DNA from 3 places in the Paenibacillus sp. FSL P2-0121 genome. Region 1 is predicted to be linked to each of the others. Evidence: riboswitches for the same ligand, from Rfam matches in the RefSeq annotation. Region 1 holds a riboswitch; each other region holds the start of a gene.
The links. A riboswitch is a leader RNA that binds a small molecule or an ion and turns the genes downstream of it on or off. The one in region 1 is predicted to bind cyclic di-AMP.

Region 1 (7,873 bases):
CCAAGTTTATTATGAAGACAAGCTCCCTCTCTTTCTCTCGATTGCTGTTATTTAGAGTATTTTTCCAAGCAGCTAAAAATAATTCAAAATAATTTTAAACACATCCTTTTTACTTGATTGTACAAATCAAATTACGGGGTTATTTTTTGTCCATTGAGTAAAAAGAGGCTTTAATTTATGATATATTTTAATCGAGAATGATTATCATTATTGGTGGTCGTTACATATAATAGGGAGGCAATAAGATATGAACAAGGTACGACAGTCCTTCGCTGTGGTATGTGTACTATTTTTGCTGAGTACATTGCTACTGGCGTGCGGAAACTCAAAGGAACAATCCTCTGCCAATAGTACGGTGAACGCAACCGGGAACTCTTCCGCTGCAACCGCGGTACCTTCAGCAGAACCCTCAGATAGCAGTACAGATGAAGCAGCAGCGACTACCCGCTCCTATACAGATTACATAGGGCATACTGTAGAGATTCCGGTGAATCCACAGCGAATTATCTATTCTGGAGAAACTTATGGCGATTTGCTCGCACTTGGTGTGCAGGCGGTAGGTTATCCTCTTTCTATGGGTGAAGGCCAGGTTTTTGAAGATCAATTACAAGGTGTGGAGGATGTAGGCTTCCCTATCAATCTGGAAAAAACATTGGAGCTTCAGCCTGACCTGATCATCTATGCGGGCACAGATGAAGCTGATTTCGAACAGCTCTCCAAAATTGCACCCACTATAATATTTGATACCTTTGCCCCACTCCAGGAACGTATGCTGGACATTGGTGGAATTGTTGGGAAAACGACTGAAGCAGAAGCATGGCTTGCGCAGTATAAAACCGCTGAAGAGAACATGTGGAAGCAATTGAAATCCGCAGGCATGAAAGAGGGCGAAACGGCTGCGGTCTTCACTTATTATCCAGGAGACAGACTGTTTATAATGGCAGCAACCGGACTTTCCCAGGTACTCTATGGGGAGAATGGCTTCAAGGCAACTCCAGCTATTCAGACGATCCTTGATGAAGGTAAAGGGTTCCAGGAAGTATCCATGGAAGTCCTGAAAGAATATGCCGGAGACCGGATATTCATCTTGACTCCAGTGGCAGAAGAAGCAAAACAATCCACAGAGAATCTATTAAAGAGCCCTATCTGGAAGAGCCTTCCTGCCGTCAAGAACGGATATGTCTATACACAAGACATCATGAAGACTTCAAGTGATGCGACAACAAGAGAATGGCTGCTTGGCGAAATTCCACAGCTATTGAATATGAAATAACCTTCCGAGATGAAGAGTTTAACACAAGGCTGATAAAAAACTGCAAGAAGCATGTCAACAGCTGTTGATATGCTTCTTTTTTTTATATACAATGAATTCATTGATAATCATTCTCACCAAATGAACGGAGGCTGAACCCATGCTGCATACATCATCGTCCTGCCCCCACTCCACTCTCTGCTATTTCAGCTAAACGAGGCCGAACTGATGATTCAAGCTGCCGATTCAAGCTCTATAACGCGTACAACCCAGGACTATACCCTTCTCATATTTACTGGAGGGAACGGACAATTGAACCTCGATGATCAAAGCGTGATACTAAGTACGGATAAATGTTATCTACTATCTCCTGGAATCTCCTATAGTACGAACAACCAGGAGCTGACGTTGTATTATTACCTCATCACCTTTACAGCAATTTATACAACCAAGCTTCCTAAACGATATTCTGGAGAGCTGCTTTCCGGCAGACGGGAGTTAATTGTGCACCCGTTCACCAAGGTAATCCGACTAGTCGAAGACCTGCTCATGAACAGGAATAACACCGATGATGTACAACAATTCAAGCGACAATTAAAATTCCAAGAATTGCTGCTGCTACTTTTTGAGCATAATTACCCTTCCAAACACCTGCCAAGTCCTACGGAATCCGTAGAAAAGACCATAACATTCATTCAGGAGCATTATACAGAGAGTATCACCGTGAAGCAGTTAGCTGAACTGGCGGGAATATCAATCTGGCAATATACACCGATCTTTCAGCAGCTTACGGGTAAAAAGCCGCTTGAATACCTGACGGATCTGCGCATTAATCATTCCAAACGATTCCTGCAGGAATCGACTGAACCACTGCGGGAAATCGCCAGACTGGTCGGCTTCTCGGACGAATACTATTTCAGCCGCCGCTTTCGGCAAAAAACCGGAGTTACACCCGGACAATATGCACATCAGCAAGGTCGTAAGCTTACCGTCAAGGATTGGACGGGTCATGAGGTGGAGATTCCAGAGCGAGCGAAACGTATTGTCTATCATGGCGAAACACTTGGCGACCTTCTCGCGTTAGGCGTAAAGCCTATCGGTGGAGATGAAGCGTTCGCCCGGAACAGCGTCTATAAACATCGGCTTAAGAAGCTCGCCAACGTCGGGTTTCCACTGGACCCGCAGTTGACCGCTTCCCTAAACCCAGATTTGATCATTTTGGCAAATAGTGATGAAAGAGCCTACAGAGCAGTTTCTGGTATCGCTCCGACACTCACCTTTGATTCATTTGCATCTCTCGACAAACGAATGCGGACACTAGGCAGTTGGCTAGGTAAACAGCGCGAAGCCGAAGCATGGCTGGAGTCATTCACAATCAAAAACGCTGCCATGTGGCAGCAGCTTTACACGACAACCCTCCAAGTTGGAGAAACCGCCTCTGCTTTGGTCTATGATCATGGAGATCATCTGTATGCTATGGGAATGTCCGGATTCTCCACTGCGCTTTATGCCCCATGTGGATTACAACCGACTGAAGAGATCCAGGCCATATTGGACGAAGAGTTAGGGTTCGCCGAAGTTGATCCAACACGACTGCCTGCCTACGCCGGAGATCATATCTTCATGTTCATTCCGGAACGCAAAGACTCGCGAGCTGCGATGGAACGATTACTAGACAGTTCACTTTGGAACAATCTCCCGGCAGTACGTCAGGGACATGTTTATCTGCTCGACGGAAGCAAATGGAACTCTAGTGATGCGTTAACCCGGGAGAAGCTGCTAACGCTGTTGCCTAAACTACTCGGCGGAAGTAGCGCTAGCAATTGAAAGTGAATCTAGGATTCTCTTTTGACTTTTCAAAACTTGATAGGGTATACTTTATCTACGCTTAATTTCCAACTTTTACAGTTGAAAAGCGGGGGAACCAGTTAATTGGGGCGAATCATTGAGCATTAGAATGTAGGGTACCATCTTACCCGAGTCCGTCAGCTAACCTCGTCAGCAGTGGATGGGTCTGCTTTTCATGTTATTTACATAACCAGAGACCCTTGCTAAGGGTCTCTTTTGGTGCTTTTTTGGACCCTGCTGGCAGTAGATTGGCCTTTGACACTAAGGCTCCCTCATTTCTCACACTACGAGACAAAGGAGAGATGTACGTGCAAAAGGTAAAGTACTTCACGGATATTAACAAAATAGCTATGTTGTCTGAGCTGGAAAAAGAGAATCTGAAAGAAATTACGGACAAATTTGTTTTTCGTGTAAATGACTACTATCTGTCTTTGATTAACTGGGATGATCCAAATGATCCCATCCGTAAGCTGGTTATTCCTAACGAAGGTGAACTGCTGGAGTATGGGCGCTGGGACGCCTCCGATGAGGACACGAATTATGTGGTACCTGGTTGTCAGCACAAGTATAGAACAACTGCACTGCTGATTGTATCCGAGGTCTGCGGGGCTTATTGCCGCTACTGTTTCCGTAAGCGTCTGTTCCGAAATGACGTGAAAGAGGCGATGGCTGATGTCTCTCCGGGTTTGGAGTATATCGCAAATAATCCGGAGATTAACAACGTACTTCTTACGGGCGGGGACAGTTTAATTCTCTCCACACCGAAGCTAAGATCCATTATTGAAAATCTAAGAAGCATTGAGCATGTTAAGATCATTAGACTGGGTTCCAAAATTCCCGTATTTAATCCGATGCGGATCTCTGAAGACGAAGAACTGCTGGAGCTGATTCGTACTTACTCTACCGAAGACAAACGAATCTATGTTATGGCGCATATCAATCATCCTCGTGAAATTACACCTGAAGCCAAAAAAGCATTTAAAGCTCTCCACAACGCAGGGGCAATTGTCGTAAATCAGACCCCCATCCTCAAAGGCATCAACGATGATCCCGTTATTTTAGGGGAACTACTGGACCGGCTTTCATGGGCTGGCGTTACACCCTACTACTTCTTTGTGAACCGGCCCGTAGCCGGAAACCGGGATTTCGTATTACCGCTCGAGCAAGTCTATCAAATTGTAGAAGAAGCCAAAGCCAGAACCTCAGGACTTGGCAAAAGAGTACGCTTATCCATGAGCCACACCTCAGGAAAAATAGAAATTCTCGCCATTGATAACGGAAAAGCCTATCTCAAATACCATCAATCCAGAGATCAGGAATACGGAAAATTTATGATTCTAGATTGTCCAAAGGACGCCGAATGGTTCGATGACCTGCCTGGGAATGAGCAATATTGGACCCCACCTGTGAAAAAAAACGATGCTATTATTTCTGTTAATGATTTATCAGGCGAGCCTGCGGATTTAATCTGTAAATAGATTTAATCGACTCTGTCATAGGATATTTCTTCATCGCCAACAACAAAACTCCTCCCTCCCAAAATTAGCCCGAAAAAATCTATGATATAATCACGCTGTAACACGAAATGGACTAATGGGTGGGAATGCACACATGAAATTGGAACGATTGATTTCTATGATCTACAAGCTATTGAACCACGAAGTTTTATCTGCCTCCAAGCTGGCTGAAGAGTTTCAGGTTTCCCAGCGAACAATCTATAGGGATATCGATGTGATTTGTGCCGCTGGCATCCCGGTCGTATCGTATCAGGGTACTAAAGGTGGATATGGCATAATGGACGGATATAAAATGGATAAAAGCCTGCTCCGTTCGTATGATGTCACTTCTCTGATTACTGTACTTAACAGTCTTTCTTCCGTTTTTGAAGATGAGCATACGCAAGGAACCATTGAACGGCTGCAAACGATTGGAACGGAGCCACAGACCTCTAGTCTCGCGGTGGATCTTGAAACCCGGCGTACGGATCCTGACGCACTTCCTCTTTTACGTGCGGCTATATCGGAACGAAATGTTGTCCGTTTTGATTACATCAGTGTAAAAAATGAACGTACAACCCGTGAAATGGAACCAGTAAAGCTTCATTTTAAATATAGCAACTGGTACATCTATGGTTATTGCCGGACACGGCAGGACTATCGGGAGTTCCGACTTTCCCGGATGCTGAATTTGTTCCTGACGCAGGATACCTTTCATTCGCAACATGAGGTACCCAAAGAGGCCGGCTGTTCAAACAGGGCAGATCAGGTGGAGGAAATAGTGATCCGGGTAGGCCCTGAGGCTCTGGCAGAAGCTTTGGATCAGTTTCATCAAGTCGACAAGGAATTTCATTCCGATAAAAGCATGACGATGCGAATTCCTGTGTATAAGCCATTGGAAGCACATTGGCTTTGGTCCATTCTGCTGAGTTTTGGCAGCGGCGCCGAAGTCCTCGAACCCCCTGCATTGCGAGGTATTTTAAAAGAGCAGCTTCAAAACACACTCAAACTTTATGAAGAAGTATGACAGTCTGATGTCATACTTCTTCTTTTATATTAACTACAGTAACAAAAACAAATCCATGACCATTCAAAAGGAGAATGTACGAATGACAAATTATACAGTAGAAATGTTTAAATACCACACTTGGGCAAACCAAACTATCCTGGGAAGAATCAAGGAACTCCCGCCTTCTGTGCTAAGTCAAGAAGTGAACAGCTCATTTCCCACCATCGCTCATGCCCTTAGCCATATCTATGCGGTTGATACGATGTGGTATCTTGTATTAACAGGCACTGCCATGCCAGAGGCTTTTCAACAAAGTATCCCGCTAAATTTGAGCATTCTAGATTCTGTGGATGAATACGTAAATATCTTTGCCCAGCTATCAGAACAATACAAAGCATGGTTACACAACCAATCCGATTTGGAGCAAACCATTCTGCTTGACAATCCATTCGCCGGAATCCGCCAAACACGCCTATCAGAAATTGTGTTGCAAGTCGCCAATCACGGGACTTATCATAGAGGCAATGTATCTACTATGTTACGGCAGTTAGGCCATGCTTCCACCATGAATGACTATGCTCTTTTTTGGTATCAGGTTCCTGCGGAAGCTATTTAATCTCGGATGGGCAAGACGCTCCACTCCATACCTAGAAAGGAAATTGTATTTTAATTATGGAGATTGAAAATCTAATTACAGTGAAAACGAGAGAAGATTTAAGAGTTTGGCTGCAGGAGAATTGTAAGACTGAACAATCTTGTTGGGTACTCGTTAGTATGACGCCAAACTCAGAAACGTTGCTATATTTGGACGTAGTTGAGGAATGTTTGTGTTTTGGATGGATCGATGGAGTGAAAAAGAAAATTTCGGAAACGGAGCTGGCGCAAAGACTCTCTCCCCGAAGCAACAAAAGCTCTTGGACTGAATTGAATAAAGAGCGTGTCCGCCGCCTCGAAAAGCTGGGGTTAATGAGTGCTGAAGGAAAACGGATACTTCCTGATATGAACCCTGATTCTTTTATAGTAGATAAGATTATAGAGCAACGGCTAAAAGAGGACAGGCAAGTATATGAGAATTTCACGGCCTTTCCAGCCCTTTATAAAAGAGTTCGGATCGACACGATCCAAAGCAATAAACATCAGCCAGATTTATTTAAGAGTAAATTAGACAAATTCATAGCAAACACTAAAGAAAATAAAATGTACGGGCAATGGCATGATAATGGACGTCTGCTAGATTATTAAGCTGCGCTAGATGCACGATCTCCTGCTGAGGCTTTCGGACCCCAATGACGCTATTTACTAATTTATCGCCTTTTCAGCAATCCATCGGACCCCAGTGCAGCTATTCCTTAGAAACTGGCTCTTATAAGGCGTTTTTTTGGCCAATAGGAGCTATGCGGTCCGATAATACTCCAAATGGCGGATTTTCTTGCATATAAGGTCTGCTGAGTCCGATACCGCTGAAGTATGATCATTCGCTGGCTCTACTGCTACTGCTATTGATATTGATACTGCTGCTACTGACACCATGATCTCCTACTGAGGCTTTCGGACTCCAATGAAGCTATTTACTAATTTATCGCCTTTTCAGCAATCCATCGGACCCCAGTGCAGCTATTCCTTAGAAACTGGCTCTTATAAGGCGTTTTTTTGGCCAATAGGAGCTATGCGGTCCGATAATACTCCAAATGGCGGATTTTCTTGCATATAAGGTCTGCTGAGTCCGATACGCCGAAGAATGATCATTCGCTGGTCTGCTGAGTCCGAAACCGCCGAAGCATAGTCTTTCGCTGGGTCTACCGCTACTACTACTACTACTGCTACTGCTACTGCTACCATGATCTCCTGCTGAGGCTTTCGGACTCCAATGACGCTATTTACTAATTTGTCGCCTTTTCAGCAACTTATCGGACCCCAGTGCAGCTATTCCTTAGAAATGGGCTCTTATACGGTGATTTTTCCGCCAATAGGAGCTATGCGGTCCGATAATACTCCAAATGGCGGATTTTCCTGCTTATAAGGTCTGCTGGGTCCGATACCGCCGAAGTATGATCATTCGCTGGGTCTATTGCTACTGTTACTGCTACTGCTATTGCTACTGATACCATGATCTCCTGCTGAGGCATTCGGACTCCAATGACGCTATTTACTAATTTATCGCCTTTTCAGCAACTCATCGGACACCAGCGCAGCTATTTCTTAGAAAGGGGCTCTTATACGGTGATTTTTCCGCCATTAGGAGCTATGCGGTCCGATAATACTCCAAAT
Region 2 (7,873 bases), 2.6 Mb from region 1:
GGATAACCCTTCTGGAGGCTCCTATACTATTCAGTCAGTGCAGCTTTAAGCTCATCTGAGGATGCATTCCACCATGCTTCATTATGAGAGATCAGAAGGGATTTGAGCGCCGACTTCTCAATGGCTCCAAGCCCTGCCACATCGATCTTGCGTTTAAGAGCTGCATCCAGCTTATTGACATGCTCGGCAAGAATTTTCCATCCGCGGCGCGCTTCTGTATCAATCCACATTTCACAGGCTGTGATTCCACCATAAAATTGAGCTTCCAATGTACGGTCTACCGCTACCCATACCACCCAAACCTGTCTTCCATTCGGTACATCTTCACGATTCATGGAAAATTTAATTCCTTTTTCCACCTTGCTCTTGGCATGCATGGCACCGATATCAATAACCGCCACATCACCATCAATAATGACAGGTGAAACGTTGTTGAGATCTATAGAGCCTGCTCCAAAGCCTTTATGTTTACTTTTAGCGTTCACAATATTTAAGGCAATCTGTTTCTTGCCCTCCGGTTGTATGTTGTCCACGAGTGCACACCCTTCCTCTTACGAATAATTTAATTTTAGCTAATAATGCGGCGATTGCAAACATATACATCCCGTAGATGCTTGTCACGGGAGGAATCACACTATGAAGTCACTGTCATTAAAGTACATCATCTTTGCGACCCTGGCCATCCTCGCGCTGCTGGGAGGAGGAATATGGGCCTTTTCAGGGGATAGCTCAACAGCTTCTGTTACTAGCTTTGCTTCAAAAGAGGCCAAGTCCTCCAGCGGCACAGCGCCTGCTGCCGTACCACAGCAGGTATTGCCTGAGAGCGCACCCGTCCCGGCAGAGGAGGCTTTAAGCCAGCGGGTAGTCGAGTATCACATTGATGTCCAGCTTGTTCCTGACACAGAAACCTTAAAAGCTTCTGAGACAGTAACCTGGACACACCCCGGAGTAAAGCCAGTAAGTGATTTATATTTTCACATGTATCCAAATGCATTCGCCTCATCAGATACCACCTTTATGAAGGAATCCGGGGGGACGCTCAGAGGCGACAGCATGCCTGAGAACGGCTTCGGAAATATGACGCTGACCGATCTGCGCACGACAGAGGGAACTTCGCTAATGCAAAGAGTGCAATATGTTCAACCTGATGACGGCAATATCAACGATAAGACGCTTCTAAAGGTACATCTTCCTCAGCCTGTTAATGGTGGGGAAAGTGTAACACTTAAGCTTCAGTATGAAGTCCAGCTGCCCAAAATCTTTGCTCGCATGGGTGCTTCAGGTAACTTCGTTATGGCTGGGCAATGGTTCCCTAAGCTTAGTGTATACGAGCCTAAGGGCACACGCGGAGTTAAAGAAGAAGGCTGGGACCTGCATCAGTATCACGGGACCTCTGAGTTTTACAGTGATTTTGGCATCTTTAATGTAACGATTGCCGTTCCTTCCAACTATACGGTGGCTGCGACCGGATTTCCTGTAAAAAATGCCAAGCTCAAACAAGATCAAAAAATATATCAGTTCTACGCCGATGATGTCCACGACTTCGCTTGGGCTGCATCCCCTGATTTTACAGTAGCAGAGGAGGCTTTCTCTACGCCGGAAGTGCCTGGAGTACGAATTAAGGTGTATCTCGACCCACTGCACAAAGACTTACAAGAGCGTTACCTTCAAGCTGCCAAGGCTGCCCTGACCTACTTCAGCAAATGGTATGGCCCTTATCCCTACTCTACGCTGTCTATTATCGTCCCACCTAAGGAGGGAAACGGCGCTGGAGGAATGGAATATCCTACACTTATTACAGCCTTTGGGGCCGCAGATTCTTCTCCAGATACCTCACTTGAAAGAACCGTCATTCATGAGATCGGCCATCAATACTTCTACGGTATGGTAGCCAGTAATGAATTCGAAGAGGCTTGGCTGGATGAAAGCTTTACTTCCTATGCCGAAGACAGACTTATGGAACAAGAATACGGTATCAAGTCTAATTTGCCTTTACAGGCCAGCCTGGTGACTATACCTGAGCCGTTAAATCTGGAAACGTGGAAATATGCAGGGGCGGATTCCTATAGCCGAAATGTTTATATCCGCGGCAAGCTTGTACTTAAAGATATCGAACGCCAGATAGGTACCAAAGCAATGAACAACATCATGTCCTCCTACGCTCGTAAGTTCCGTTTCCAGCATCCCGCTACGTCAGATTTTCAGAAAGTCGTTGAGAAGGTAACCAAAAAATCATGGCAGGCCTATTTCGATGATTACATTTATGGTGATGGTGCGCCTGACTTCTCAGTAGATACGATTACTTTTAAAAAAAATAACAGCGGCGATGCTCAAAGCTACGAATCATTAGTGAAGATTTCAAATAAAGGGAGCCATTACGTTGATGTTCCCGTGAAATTCACATTCGCCGACAGCTCTTCGGTGCAGCGGGTCTGGAACGGTGAAGGAGCAGAGACTACGTTTCAATTGTTAAGCGATAAGCCTCTTCTCTCTGCTGAGATTGACCCTGAGCATTCCATCTTATTGGAGAGCAAACATTTAAACAACTTTAGGCTGGCGGAAATAGAGCCCAAGACGCTCTCTCGCTGGACGTTAAGTGTAACTAAACTACTTGAAACCGTGCTCGGAACTCTTGTCTGGTGAGGTGAATGATTGTGAGAACATCGATAACCCGCGGCTGGCAAAGCATGAAGGAGCAATTTTATATTTTAATTCTGCTCTTCATCTACCGACTGCTCTGGGGCTACTTTATGTATGGTTTCATCCGATCTGCTATTATTCCAATTCTACTGCGCTATCCAGATAAAGACGCCGGCGGCAGCGGTATGGGCAGACTGTTGTATTATATCGAGGGACAGTTCAGCTTGAATACTGACCCTGCGATACGCACTTGGTTATGGATGCTTCTAGGACTTGTTGTCTTGCGACTTCTGCTTTCTCCTTTCATAAGGGCAGGATTGCTGCATGAGCTGCACCAGGAGCGAAAGGGCGAGCGCGGGCTGTTCTTTTTCCCCGGCATGAAGATCTATGGACTACCTGTCTTAGTCTTTAGCCTAATCGAATGGGTGCTGACCCTGCTGCCGCTTTACTGGCTTGCTCCAAAAATGTACGGGCTGTTCTTATCCTCTTTGTTTAACTACACTTTGTTACTTCATTTAGTACCATACGTATTGGCATGGCTTATATATATTTTTATCGTGCGCCTGTTTCTTCTATATATGCAGTTTGGTTACACCGGCGGTACAGGAATGTTCTCCTCACTGTTCATCTGCTTGCGGTCACTGATTCCTGCTATAGGTGTTTCCATTGTACTTGGTGCGGGAGGCTTGCTCTTACTGCTAGTGTGCGGACTGACGGGTCTGTTCTGTCCCGGCCTGCCGGCACTTATAATACGGCAAATCTCACCACTACCTTCTACGCTCTTAAAAATGTGGGGAATCTCTGCACAATATCATCTATGGTGTAGCAAAGCATTTCCACAATAAATTAACCTTATTTGACATAATAAAAAGGTCCCAATTCCTGTATTCAGGAGCTGGGACTTTTTCTCATTACGGATAACTTAAGAGTATTTGCAAAATCATAAAAGCTCTGTTACAATAAGTCCTGTGCTATTAGTAACAATTTTGTAATCAATTGAAACGATTCCTACATAACTAAATGTATTTATCGTAAGTGTAACTGTCGAAACGTCATTCTCTTGGTGCTTAACACGCCTAATTCCTTTGCACCGGGAAGTGGGGGAACCATATTTTGGGTGAATTGATCTCGCTTTACAGGGATCATAGGGAATCTTCTACCGAACCCTTAAGCTAACCTCGCAGGCCTTGGAAGGAGTACATCTTTTGAAAAGACATAATTTAAGAAAAAAATGCGTCGCTGCGGCGCTAGGACTTGTAATGGCATTATCTATTGGTGGAGGAAGCGCCTTTGCCGACTCTAAGATGGACACTGTAATCTCAAAGACTATTGGAGTTGCCTATAAAACCGGAGGTACAAGCACTGCCGGATTTGATTGCTCTGGATTTACAAAATATGTATTCAAGAATGTGGGTCTTACTTTACCTCGTACATCAAAAGCTCAATATAGCGTTGGAACTGCTGTATCCAAAAGCAATCTGCGTTCTGGTGATCTAGTGTTCTTTAACACACTTGGCAATGGAGTATCCCATGTCGGCATTTATGTTGGAAACGGAAAATTCGCACAATCGTCCTCTTCGCGTGGAGTGACCATCACTTCACTCAGTCAGGCCTACTGGGCCAATCGTTATGTTGGCGCTAAAAGAGTAATGAGTACTTCAGCTTATCAAGCTGTAGCCTTCGATTGAAACCTTCCTCACAACTATAACCTCATAATTACAACTGTATGAACCTGAATCTGATTATTCCCGTAATCAAATTCGGGTTTTTCTTTTTTCCATAATATATTTTTACACTAATAGAGCCCAATTGAAACACGTTTATTTGATAAAAATTGCAATTATATTAAAAATTAGGTCATTATTAACGCTTACATATGCCTTTCTACCGTAAAAATGCCAATTTTTCTGCATTAATATGTTAAAAACGATTGCCAAGCGGCTTTCTGTTTGTTACAATTAGCGCAGTGAGATTTTAGTAACATTTTTGTAATCATTAAGTTGTTATTTACAAAGGTTTTGTCATGTATTGATTACAAGCTAATCCTAATCAACAGTATGAGCCGAGTTTCCTAACTATTAGGAAAACGGGGGAACCAACTTTGGGTGAATTGACCTCCATTATATAGAGGGGTCATAGGGGACCTTCAACCGAACCCTTAAGCTAACCTCGTAGGCATTTGGAAGGGGTATACACTTTTGAAGAAGAAGTTAGCAGCAGCAGTACTAAGCTTTTCCATCATCCTCACCATCGGAGCAGGAAGCGCTTTCGCAGATTCCAAAATGGATAAAGTGATTGACAAGGCCATCGGTACTAAATACGTATCCGGCGGTATATCCACTAACGGATTTGATTGCTCCGGATTTACAATGTATGTGTTTGATAAGATTGGCATTAACCTTCCACACCAATCAGGTTCCCAATATCAAATGGGCACAGCAATCTCCCGTGATGATATAAGAGCCGGAGATCTTGTATTCTTCAATACAAGTGGCAAAGGTGTCTCCCATGTCGGCATTTATGTCGGTGAAGGTAAGTTCGCACACGCTTCTACCTCACGCGGTGTTACGATTAGCTCTCTGAGTGATAGCTACTACGTGAAACGCTACGTTGGTGCTAAGCGCATTATGAGCACAGACGCTTACCAATCGGTTGCTGCTGAATCGGAAGACAATGATGATGTTCAATAAGTAACGTACATAGGCTCTTTTCCAAGGTAACTCTTGGAGGAGAGCTTGTTTTTTTGTCTTATTACTTATTTACCCCTCTCATAATTTGTAAAACATTCCTCTCATATAAAGTTTCTGAGTCGAACCTCCCCCATTTTGTATATAATTAGTAATATAGCAATGTCCTCGTGAAAGGAGATCGTTGACTTTATGATAAATCCGTCGGTAACTTTTCATGTAGTTCCTATGGAGGCAATTCACGGAAAAGCTATTTGTAAGTGGAGCTATACGCCTCCATATAATATTTATGGCTGGATGCCGTGGGAGCAGATGCAGGCTCTTGGCATCGAGTTTGGTGATCCGCAGCTCCGGGAGGAACAATATATCTCCATATTAAATGAACAAGAGGTTTTGTGCGGATTCGCACAGTTGTTCCCGATGGAAGGAGTCGTTCGTTTAGGAGTTGGGATGCGCCCCGATCTATGCGGCCATGGTTTAGGCAAACTATTCGTAGATGCAATCGTCCAGACAGCCTTGAATCGTTATCCTGATCGTGAGATAGATCTGGAAGTCCTGACCTGGAACCAACGCGCCATCCGAACTTATCAAAAATGTGGATTTACGATTACAGATACGTATGAACGCCGCACACCTACAGGAGACAAACCTTTTTATTGCATGGTCTATGACAAATGATATTAAATACCATATATTTCATAAGAATGATTGTATTCACGTTCATTTTTTTGTCACAAACCCTATGATAACGCTTCACCATAAGCTATAATGTAGGGAGCAGCTTACATAGAAGGGACGAATTGGGATGCAGAAATGGATCATGAGCGGTTTGTTTTTTGCCGCCTGTGCCTTTGCGGTAGTACTCATGTTTACACTTCCGGGTAAAGAAGAGGTAGCGGAAGAAAATAAGCCCACGATGCCGGTAGTTCAACTGGACGCAGCAAAGGCAGAAGCAACCGTGAAAGCCAGCTGTATCACCTGTCACGGCGATCAGCTTCAAGGTGGAGTTGGACCAAGTCTTCAGAATGAAGGCGGCCAGCATGACGCTGAGGAAATCTACAGCATCGTCACCAAAGGACGTGGTCAAATGCCTTCCTTTAAGGAGAAGCTAGCCCCTGAAGAGATCGCCAACGTCGCACTCTGGCTCTCAGAGAAAAAGTAACCCATCAAGCAACTAAAAACGCCCGTGTATGAGATAGGTGACTATCTATGCACGGGCGTTTATTTTATGATTTTGGCTAAACTAATGATTTTTTTCAAAGGCTTCATTAAATTCATGCGCCGCTCGAAGATCTAGAGCCGTAATCCCATCTTCTTCATTAGATTCAAGTCGCAGGGTAACTGTTTTATAATCAATCGTAATATGTGGATGATGATCGAAGGCTTCTGAAATCGTGGCTACTTCATCAACGAACGCAATGCCCTTCATATATTGGCTGAACATATATTTTCGCACCATAACATTATTATCCAGCTTCCACCCCTCCAGCTTGGTGATCTCCTCACGCAGTTCCTCTTCCGTAAATAACAATTCGTTTCCTCCCTTACAAAAAATTGCAGTAAAGTGCGCAGTTCCCTTTACATGACTTAGGCGTTAAACAAAACATCCCTTAGCTTCTGAGGTCCAAGGGATGTGCCAGGATAAAGGCGATATTTTCGATTTAATGTATTCACAAATCCCAGCGATTATAACTCGGCTTTATCAATTTTAACACGGGCTACTAACTACGGGCAAATTACGTCCAGACGTCTCCTCTGCCTAAATCAAAACCACTGAAGCCAAATCCTCTTCGCCAACTAAAATATTAATGCGATGCGTGTCCTTATCGTAAATAATTACACCGCTCCCCACTTCAATCATAGGTTCATTACCCAACGCGAAGAAAAGATCCTCAGCCAATGCTTCCCATACCTCCAGCTTTGATTCTTGGGGTAGTTCCTGCCACTCGTCCGGATCCATCTCAAAAAATAAATATCCATCGGAAATTCGTCCGACGGCTTCGGTCAAATCTGTTAGAATTTCACCGTAATCTCTACCATGCTTTACACCCACGTATATCACTCCGTTTTCTTCACAGATGAATAATTACTTACCTTATCCATTATAGCCGAAAAAATGACTTCACAAAAAACCGAATGATGTCGATAAATAAGAATATACGTTAATTCGGTTTCGCACAGAGTGCCCTGCCGCTGTTTCAAGGATGATATACGCGGCATTGTCGGAACACATCTTAAATCTCACGGACGAGGTGCAAAATGGAAATTTCAACAATAATTGGTTTAATTTTTGGTTTGGTTGCTGTAATCTGGGGCATGATCCTCAAGCACGCTCCACTTCATGCTTTGGCCACACCTGCTGCTTACGTTATTATCTTGGTGGGTACGGCAGCGTCTATTTTCATGGCCTTTCCTTTCAACGAGGTCAAAAAGATTCCAAGTCTGTTCAAAATGATCTTTATCAAAAAGAAATTAATCAGTAAACCCGAATTAATCACTATGTTTATGGAATGGGCTTCTATCACACGGCGTGAAGGTCTGTTGGC
Region 3 (7,873 bases), 3.3 Mb from region 1:
CCAGATTACTTGTTAATCGCTGGTGGCGCGGTGGGACCGCAAGGACCACAGGGTGTGCAAGGAATTCAAGGGCCAACAGGTGCGCAAGGACCAGCAGGTCCAGGTGTAGGAGCAACGGGCGCGACTGGTTCGACGGGTGCTGCCGGCTTGGCGGGCCCTGCTGGTGCAACGGGCGCGACTGGCGATCCGGGCGCGGTCGGCGTTGCCGGAGCTACGGGTGCCACAGGGGCGACGGGTGATCCGGGGGCGGTCGGCGTTGCCGGAGCTACGGGTGTAACGGGTGCGACGGGTGATCCAGGCGCGGTCGGCGTTGCCGGAGCTACGGGGGCGACTGGAGCGACGGGTGATCCGGGGGCGGTCGGCGTTGCCGGAGCTACGGGGGCAACGGGCGCGACGGGTGATCCGGGGGCGGTCGGCGTTGCCGGAGCTACGGGTGCCACAGGGGTGACGGGTGATCCGGGGGCGGTCGGCGTTGCCGGAGCTACCGGTGTAACGGGTGCCACGGGTGATCCAGGCGCGATCGGAGCTACTGGCATTACCGGAGTCACTGGTGCAACCGGTAACGGTGCAATTATTCCGCTGGCATCCGGAGGACCTATTATTATGACCACGGTTTTAGGTGGTTTGGTTGGAACAACAAGCCTTGTAGGCTTCGGAAGTTCAGCCACAGGCATTTCGCTTGTTGGCGGTAATATTGATTTGACAGGTACTCTCCTTGGACCGCTTATCAATTTTGCATTCTCAACTCCTCGAGCAGGAGTAATAACTTCCATTGCCGCTTACTTCAGTAATACCATAGCTTTATCGCTGCTTGGTACTACGATAAATGTAACAGCGCAATTGTACCAATCTGCCACACCAAATAACACATTTACTCCTATTCCAGGCGCAACAGTCCCACTTCCACCTATCACCGGTACTATTAATCTTGGAACTTTTGTCAGCGGAATTACGAATGGTATCAATTTTACTGTAACACCACAGACACGTTTGCTTATGGTATTCTCAGCCACCGCTACAGGTCTTACCCTTGTAAATACAGTCACTGGTTATGCAAGTGCTGGCTTTACGATTGTATAATCACTAAAAAAAAGTTAAAAAAGCATCTGCGATTCCTTTTGAAGGAGGTGGCAGATGCTTTTTTTGTAATATGCGTATTCAACGCTTGATCTTTCGGACTCAGATGCCGCTATTCGTTAATTTATCACTGTTTAGAGAGATTATCGGACCTGAGAGGCACTATTGGGCAGAAATGATACTGAGTAGTGTCTATTTTGTACTAATAACGCCTATGGAGTCCTATAGCAACTCAAAAATAGGAAAATATTGCAAATAAGAGCGCCTGAGTCCGATAGCTACTCCGTTCACTGGGAACCATAGTCCATTCACTGAGATTCATAGCCCGTTTAGTGAGATTCGTACTCCGTTCACTGAGAGTCATAGTCCGTCCACTGGAAGTCAAAGTCCGTTCACTAGGATTCACACTTTGCCACTGTTTGCAAAAACGAACCTCACAACTAATACGATTTCAGCTTATAACAAATACACCTTCAACTTATCGATGACCTCATCGATTTCCGCTGTAGTCGTATATCGTCCCACACTAAAACGAACCGCTCCCCGTCCAATATTCTCCGACACATGCATAGCCTTTAAAACAGGCGAAATCAACGTTTCACCGGAATGGCACGCTGAGCCAGTTGAAGCCGCCACAGCTTCCAGAGAATCGATAATTTCATGACCCACTGCTCCAAGAAAACTAACGTTAAGGGTGTTAGGCAAGCGCTTGTGTTTATGACCATTCAAATGAATTTTTTCGCCAAAAGACTCCTGCAGTCTTCCATAGAAATACTCCGTAACTTGCTTAACTCTTTTTCTAGAATCAGAGTCAGCAGCAAGCTCACAGGCTTTTCCTAAGCCAATAATGTAGGGTGTATTTTCTGTCCCCGCTCTTCGCCCCTGTTCATGGCCCGCACCGTGTATCAAAGGCTCAATGTGAATGCCGTCTCGAATGTACAATGCTCCAATGCCTTTGGGCGCATATAATTTATGGCCTGCAAGCGTTAGAAAATCCACTCCCAAATCCGCTACATCGAGGTCTACTTTTCCCGCAGATTGTGAAGCATCTGTATGAATAAGAATGCCCCGTTGGTGGCAGACCTCAGCTATTTCCTTGATCGGCTGGATCGTACCCGTTTCGTTATTAGAGTGCATGATGGAGACCAGAATGGTTTGGTCCGTGAGCTGCTTTTTCACATCGTCAACCTGCACCATTCCATACGAGTCAACAGGTACATAAGTCAGGTTGTATCCCATCTGCTCCAGGTACTGACAAGGTTTAATTACCGCTGGATGCTCAATAGCAGACAGGATAATGTGATTACCTTTATGGCGATACGTTTGGGCTACTCCTTTAATGACAGTATTATTAGACTCACTACCCCCACTGGTAAAAAGCACCTCACCCGGCGCACAATTCAGGAAATCAGCCACCTGTGTTCTTGCCTGCTCTATTCCGAGTTTAGCTTCACGCCCCAAAGAATGACTGCTTGAAGGATTCCCAAAATGACCGTAAAGATAAGGGATCATAACCTCTGCTACTTCCTTATCTACTGGTGTTGTAGCGTTGTAATCTAAATAGATCATATTAAGTAAAGCCCCCTTTAACCATAACGCGAAACTTATACTTCTTGATGTTTTAAAAAAGAACGCACAGCAGTCTCAGCTTCATCCAGATTATTCACTTTAAAAGTAACTCTCTCAATGCCTTCATACTGAGTGGACGTATAATCGTATCTGGGATCATAGTAATATTCTAGCAGCAGCGCCACAGCTTCGCCGAACAAATCTGCCTGCAAGCATCGCTCGATTTCTGCCGCAATAGGGATATGAATTCGGGATTTAATACTCCGAAATGCAGAAATACATTGCTCCTTGTATTCTTCTGGCCGATAATCCTCAAGGATTTGCTCCACTCTGGCATGCAAAGGCATCTCAATCCAGATCTGCGTTCCGCTCTCTTTTTGCTCGGCCATAAATGGGGGCATTACTACCTTACCAATCTTTTTGCTCTCCGCTTCAAATAGTACATAAGGAGAATCCCCGATCTTAATTAACTCCTCTAAAAGAAGACTATCGAACGTTTTTTGATTGTTCGCACGAAGGCCAATCTCACCAAAAATAGAACCGCGATGACCTGCCATCCCTTCCAAATCCAGAACGGGGTAGCCTTGCGCTTTCAGGCGGTGTAACAGATTGGTTTTACCTGTGCCTGTATTTCCGTGAATCACATAAGACTTCGCCTTACATTCATAGGACTCCAATTCGTCGAGCACCCATTTACGATAAGCCTTATAGCCGCCTATCAGCCGGTAAGCATGAATATCCATTAAAGAGAGTACGGTCGCAGTTGTACGGCTGCGCATACCTCCCCTCCAGCAGAATACAGCTTTGTCTCCTTGAATCGCTGCAAATTCTTTGACAAAAGAAGGCAGTTTTGCCGCAGCAATCTCCAAACCACGTTCTTTCGCGGCCTGCACACTTGTCTGTTTATACAACGTCCCTACTTCAGCCCGTTCCTGATCATCAAAAAAAGGAATATTCAAACTATCCGGCAGCGTTGCATCTTTATATTCAGAAGGAGATCTAACATCAATAATGGTGATCTGCTTCTTGTTTTTTAACACTCTAAGTTCTTCCAGTGTAATGTCCTGAAACAATATGCTCTCTCCTCTGGTGGCTAACCTTTATAATTTGCTCTAAGCTGATATACAACAGTTATTCCACAGCAGCTATAACTGTAATCTGACCCGGATGCTCTTCCGTTACCTCTCCGATCAATGCCGCTTCTACCCCTGCATCTACTAACTCTTTTAGCAAATCTTCGCTTTGTTCAGGGGCCACAGAGATCAGCAATCCGCCAGAAGTCACAGCGTCACATAGAATATAGCGGCTTAGTTGGTCCATCTCTTCCGGATAAAGAATGCTGCCTTCCAGATGGGCAAAGTTATTCTTAGTGCCTCCTGGAACAAATCCCTGTTCCGCAAGCTCTCTTACTCTTGGCAGCATAGGTACATCGCCTTGACGAATGATCAGGCCCGTGCCGCTCCCTTTAGCCATTTCCGAGGCATGTCCCAGTAGCCCAAATCCGGTAACATCTGTACAAGCATGTACATCATAAGGCTCCATGATTTCAGCCGCTTTTTTATTCAAAGTAGACATTACTGTCGTAAGGCGTGTGGTTTCTTCAGGAGATAGCTGATCCTTTTTAATGGAAGTTGTTAAGATCCCCACACCGATAGGCTTCGTTAGAACCAGCTTGTCTCCCACCTTGGCGCCCGCATTCGTTCTTACTTTGTCAGGATGCACAAGGCCCGTAACGGCCAATCCGAATTTGGGCTCTTTATCGTCGATGGAATGTCCGCCCACAAGAGTAGCTCCTGCTTCCTGTACTTTATCCGCTGCACCGCGCAAAATGTCACCGAGAATGCTTTTATCTAAAACAGAAATAGGGAAGGCCACAATATTAAGCACCGTAAGCGGCTTTCCACCCATCGCATAAATATCGCTTAATGCATTGGCTGCTGCAATTTGACCAAATGAATAGGGATCATCCACGATCGGCGTGAAAAAATCAACAGTTTGCACTAACGCTAATTCATCACTTAAACGGTACACCCCTGCATCATCACTAGTGTCCAGACCTACAAGTAGATCCGGGTTAGGAACAGTTGGTGGCAGACTGCGAATAACCTGCATGAGATCAGCGGGACCGATTTTGCAGCCGCAGCCCCCTTTTGAAGATAATGAAGTCAGTTTTATAGTTTCAGCTTGAGACATCATGACTCAGCTCCTTTAGTATGAATTATCTTAATCTTACACGAGTAGATCGCATTGTACAAAATGCAAGAGTAGCAGATGCGTTGCTTACTACGCCTCCTTCTATACACTTACCTTCACTACTTAGGGCCTACTGTTCTTTCCCACGTCGGGTGAGCTATATTTGGTGCTGTGGTAGGGTAGGGACATTAAGTAGCGTTCTAGGTACAATATGCTTGTAAATGTTCAACATCCATCGGTTAGTAAAATAACCAAAGGCTGGCTCATTCGTAGATTTCACTACGGATAAGCCAGCCTTTAATTGGATGTCCATTATATTAGGGAAATCCTCCCTAAAAACATCCTATTATTAGGGAAGTTTTCCCTAATCCATGTTCTAGGAGCCATAATCTCCTTCACTTTAGGGAGAATTCCCCTAAAGTTCAACCCAAAAGGACGTCCCATAGCCAGCTCGTGCTCCCTGGCTATGGGACGTCTTTTTTCTCACTTAAACGCTTCGCTTGTGAAGGTCTCCCAATAGATCAGCTAATCTGCTGAGTACCCTGCTGCTTCTCTAAGAAACGTTGAAGAATCGCATTGAATTGCTCCGGTTGGCACAGATTACTTGGATCTAATGCGTTCGGAATAATCGCCAACTGCGCATGTGGCAGCTGAGACACCATTTCCTTCATACAATTCACTCCAAATTCATTGAAGTCCCCTACAATACATAAAGCGGGACGTTTAAAAGCCTTTAAACATCTGGTGTAATCAACATGGCTCGTAGCCAGCCTTTGCCGATATAGCTCCCGGGGACGTTTGTCCAGCAGCCCTCTTCTAATCTCATTGTAGGCCAGACTCCAGCGCTCTCGGTACATCATCCGAATCGAAGGCAACACCAGCTCGCTTGGGAGATAATACATTAGTAAACTGCAATATGCTGCCATAGTTTGTATTTTCCCTACTATTGTTGATCCGTGAGTCCTACAAAAGCTATCCGCGACCACAATGGCTTTTACACGCTCAGGATATTGTTTGGCAATATGCTGAACGACTAAGCCACCATAGGCGATTCCTACAAAAACTGCTTCACGGATACCTAGGTCATTCAACAGCATAATCAGATCCAGACATTGCGTCTCAATAATCTCATGTGGGGCCTCCAGCAGTTTACCAGACTTGCCATTCCCCCGTAAATCGCACAAAATCACTTTATATTTATCGGAAAAATACTCCAGCTGTGGTTTGAACATACTGTGTGTTAATCCATGTCCATGGATAAACACAACCGGAGTGCCAGTTCCATTGATTTCATAATAGAGCGAAGTTCCGTTCAGTTTAGCGATAGGCAAAGGTAACACCTCTTTCATAATAAATTCTACGACTATATCTGCTTAAAAACGCAGCAAAAAACCACAGAGGGATTCTCTGTGGCTATTCATCACTAAACACGCCATTCATCCTCTCTCCATACGCTTACGAGGTTAGCTGTCGGATTCGGGCAGTGAGAGTTGCCCTACCTGCAGGGATGCATATTATGCACCCGGAACAGGATTCACCCCATAACCAGTGCCGACTCTCACATCGGCTGCCAGTTGTTGGTTCCCCCGCTTTCCAGAAACGGAAATTAAGCGGATTGCTTATGTAATTGTAAATTTAAGATAATTCTCAGTTCTGAGATGAATCATACTCTTGTAAGGTTTTCTTGTAAAGGAGGGCTCTGGTCAAAATAATGTTGAAAGCAATGCTTTTCATTTCATATTAAGCATACTCTTCATTTTCTCTTTCTTTTGCTCTTGTTTACTCGTTTTCTTTAGAAAAACAGCTCTGAAGCAAGCGAAAAAGGGGGTGATTCACCAGTACTTTCCTATTTAATAAGAAACGACAATCTTCAATACCAATATTGGGCCAGTTTCTGTACCTTGGGGTGTTCGTCGTTTCTATGTCCCCGATCCGTTTGGCAAGCTTGTTAATATTATTTCACATGAACAGCACGAATGATTTCATAAAAAAGAAAAAAGCTAAGCAGAATCAGAGATATCCCCTTGTCCACTTAGCTTCCTTTTACAATACTATGGCTACAAAAGATCGGCGTTTTTCAATGCATGCTCCCAGCTTGGAAAAAAGAACAGCGCACTTCTCATAAGCTCTGGGTCGCTTTGCTTTACTTGTTTTTTACTGATCGAGCTTCCGTCGCTTTGCAGCTTTTTGATCCGACTTAATACTTCATCAGCCTCCAAAGGAATTTCCATTGAAACACTCCTTTCTCAGTGACCTGTTTCCCTTCATTTTCTCCATAATATGTTTATTTATTCCGTACTCTTAATTTCCCCAGATTAAACCATCTGATAGATGGGTTGTTCAGCAATGAACCGGGTAGGAAGCATGGGATATTTGTCTGCTAAGATTTCAGCTAAATATTTCATCCCCGGCGCTTCACTCTCCGCATGACCTAACATGATGAGCGCTTTAGATCTGCCTTGGTGCCCTGCATCCCGCACATATTCCGGAGTCTCCCACTCTGGTCCTTCTCCAGCAATAATTAAATCAAGATTGTGATCATTAAAAAGTGGAATAGCCATCGTCCCGCCCCCTCTGTAACCTACTAATATCCCTATGCGTTTGCAGGACAGAGACAGGTCACCAGCAGCGCGTACATAAGAGATCCCTAGCTTACTTTTAATATACTGAGCAGCTTCCAGTACAGTCATGGCAGGAATAGTGAGAATCGTAGCAGCCGCTTGCTGCTCTTCCACATAGTCTGACCAATCCAGCTCTCGCAGCAAACCCATCATAATCCCATCTGGCTCTTGCCGATGCCAATAATCATGATAACGAAAAATAGCTATTGGGGAATGTCCGATCAGACTTTTTTTCGCATGATAAACCGGATCACCTTCTAACCACTCGTTCGCCGCATGATGGCTATAAAATACACCTTCATGCGTGATCAGCAAATTGGCTCCTAACGCTATTGCTTGCTCCACAATATTTTGTGTGGCAGAAAAGGCCGTAATAATCCCTGTGACTTCAGTTTTCGGTTCCCCTGGGTTCA

Region 2: it holds a riboswitch for cyclic di-AMP, as region 1 does, so the genes downstream of both, MKY54_RS00545 (C40 family peptidase) here and MKY54_RS11620 (KamA family radical SAM protein) in region 1, are expected to answer to the same signal.
Region 3: it holds a riboswitch for cyclic di-AMP, as region 1 does, so the genes downstream of both, MKY54_RS26345 (alpha/beta hydrolase) here and MKY54_RS11620 (KamA family radical SAM protein) in region 1, are expected to answer to the same signal.

Annotation. Positions count from the first base shown of each region.
Region 1 is NZ_CP150245.1:2,667,077-2,674,949, reverse strand. Features, by position in the region: gene MKY54_RS11630 (ABC transporter substrate-binding protein) at 248-1,273, shown strand; gene MKY54_RS11625 (AraC family transcriptional regulator) at 1,481-3,079, shown strand; cyclic di-AMP (ydaO/yuaA leader) riboswitch at 3,128-3,269, shown strand; gene MKY54_RS11620 (KamA family radical SAM protein) at 3,409-4,578, shown strand; gene MKY54_RS11615 (YafY family protein) at 4,712-5,623, shown strand; gene MKY54_RS11610 (DinB family protein) at 5,706-6,221, shown strand; gene MKY54_RS11605 (YdeI/OmpD-associated family protein) at 6,278-6,847, shown strand; gene MKY54_RS11600 (hypothetical protein) at 7,241-7,444, opposite strand.
Region 2 is NZ_CP150245.1:110,753-118,625, reverse strand. Features, by position in the region: gene MKY54_RS00560 (YwhD family protein) at 27-533, opposite strand; gene MKY54_RS00555 (M1 family metallopeptidase) at 637-2,643, shown strand; gene MKY54_RS00550 (hypothetical protein) at 2,655-3,485, shown strand; cyclic di-AMP (ydaO/yuaA leader) riboswitch at 3,704-3,842, shown strand; gene MKY54_RS00545 (C40 family peptidase) at 3,900-4,328, shown strand; cyclic di-AMP (ydaO/yuaA leader) riboswitch at 4,691-4,833, shown strand; gene MKY54_RS00540 (C40 family peptidase) at 4,878-5,330, shown strand; gene MKY54_RS00535 (GNAT family N-acetyltransferase) at 5,520-6,005, shown strand; gene MKY54_RS00530 (cytochrome c) at 6,133-6,489, shown strand; gene MKY54_RS00525 (4a-hydroxytetrahydrobiopterin dehydratase) at 6,571-6,858, opposite strand; gene MKY54_RS00520 (hypothetical protein) at 7,087-7,380, opposite strand; gene motA (flagellar motor stator protein MotA) at 7,587-7,873, shown strand, end outside.
Region 3 is NZ_CP150245.1:5,979,209-5,987,081, forward strand. Features, by position in the region: gene MKY54_RS26325 (exosporium glycoprotein BclB-related protein) at 1-1,080, shown strand, start outside; gene MKY54_RS26330 (cysteine desulfurase family protein) at 1,534-2,646, opposite strand; gene mnmH (tRNA 2-selenouridine(34) synthase MnmH) at 2,682-3,719, opposite strand; gene selD (selenide, water dikinase SelD) at 3,778-4,839, opposite strand; gene MKY54_RS26345 (alpha/beta hydrolase) at 5,361-6,188, opposite strand; cyclic di-AMP (ydaO/yuaA leader) riboswitch at 6,276-6,462, opposite strand; partial or broken gene MKY54_RS26350 (glyoxalase) at 6,724-6,819, shown strand; gene MKY54_RS26355 (hypothetical protein) at 6,897-7,070, opposite strand; gene MKY54_RS26360 (Nif3-like dinuclear metal center hexameric protein) at 7,155-7,873, opposite strand, start outside.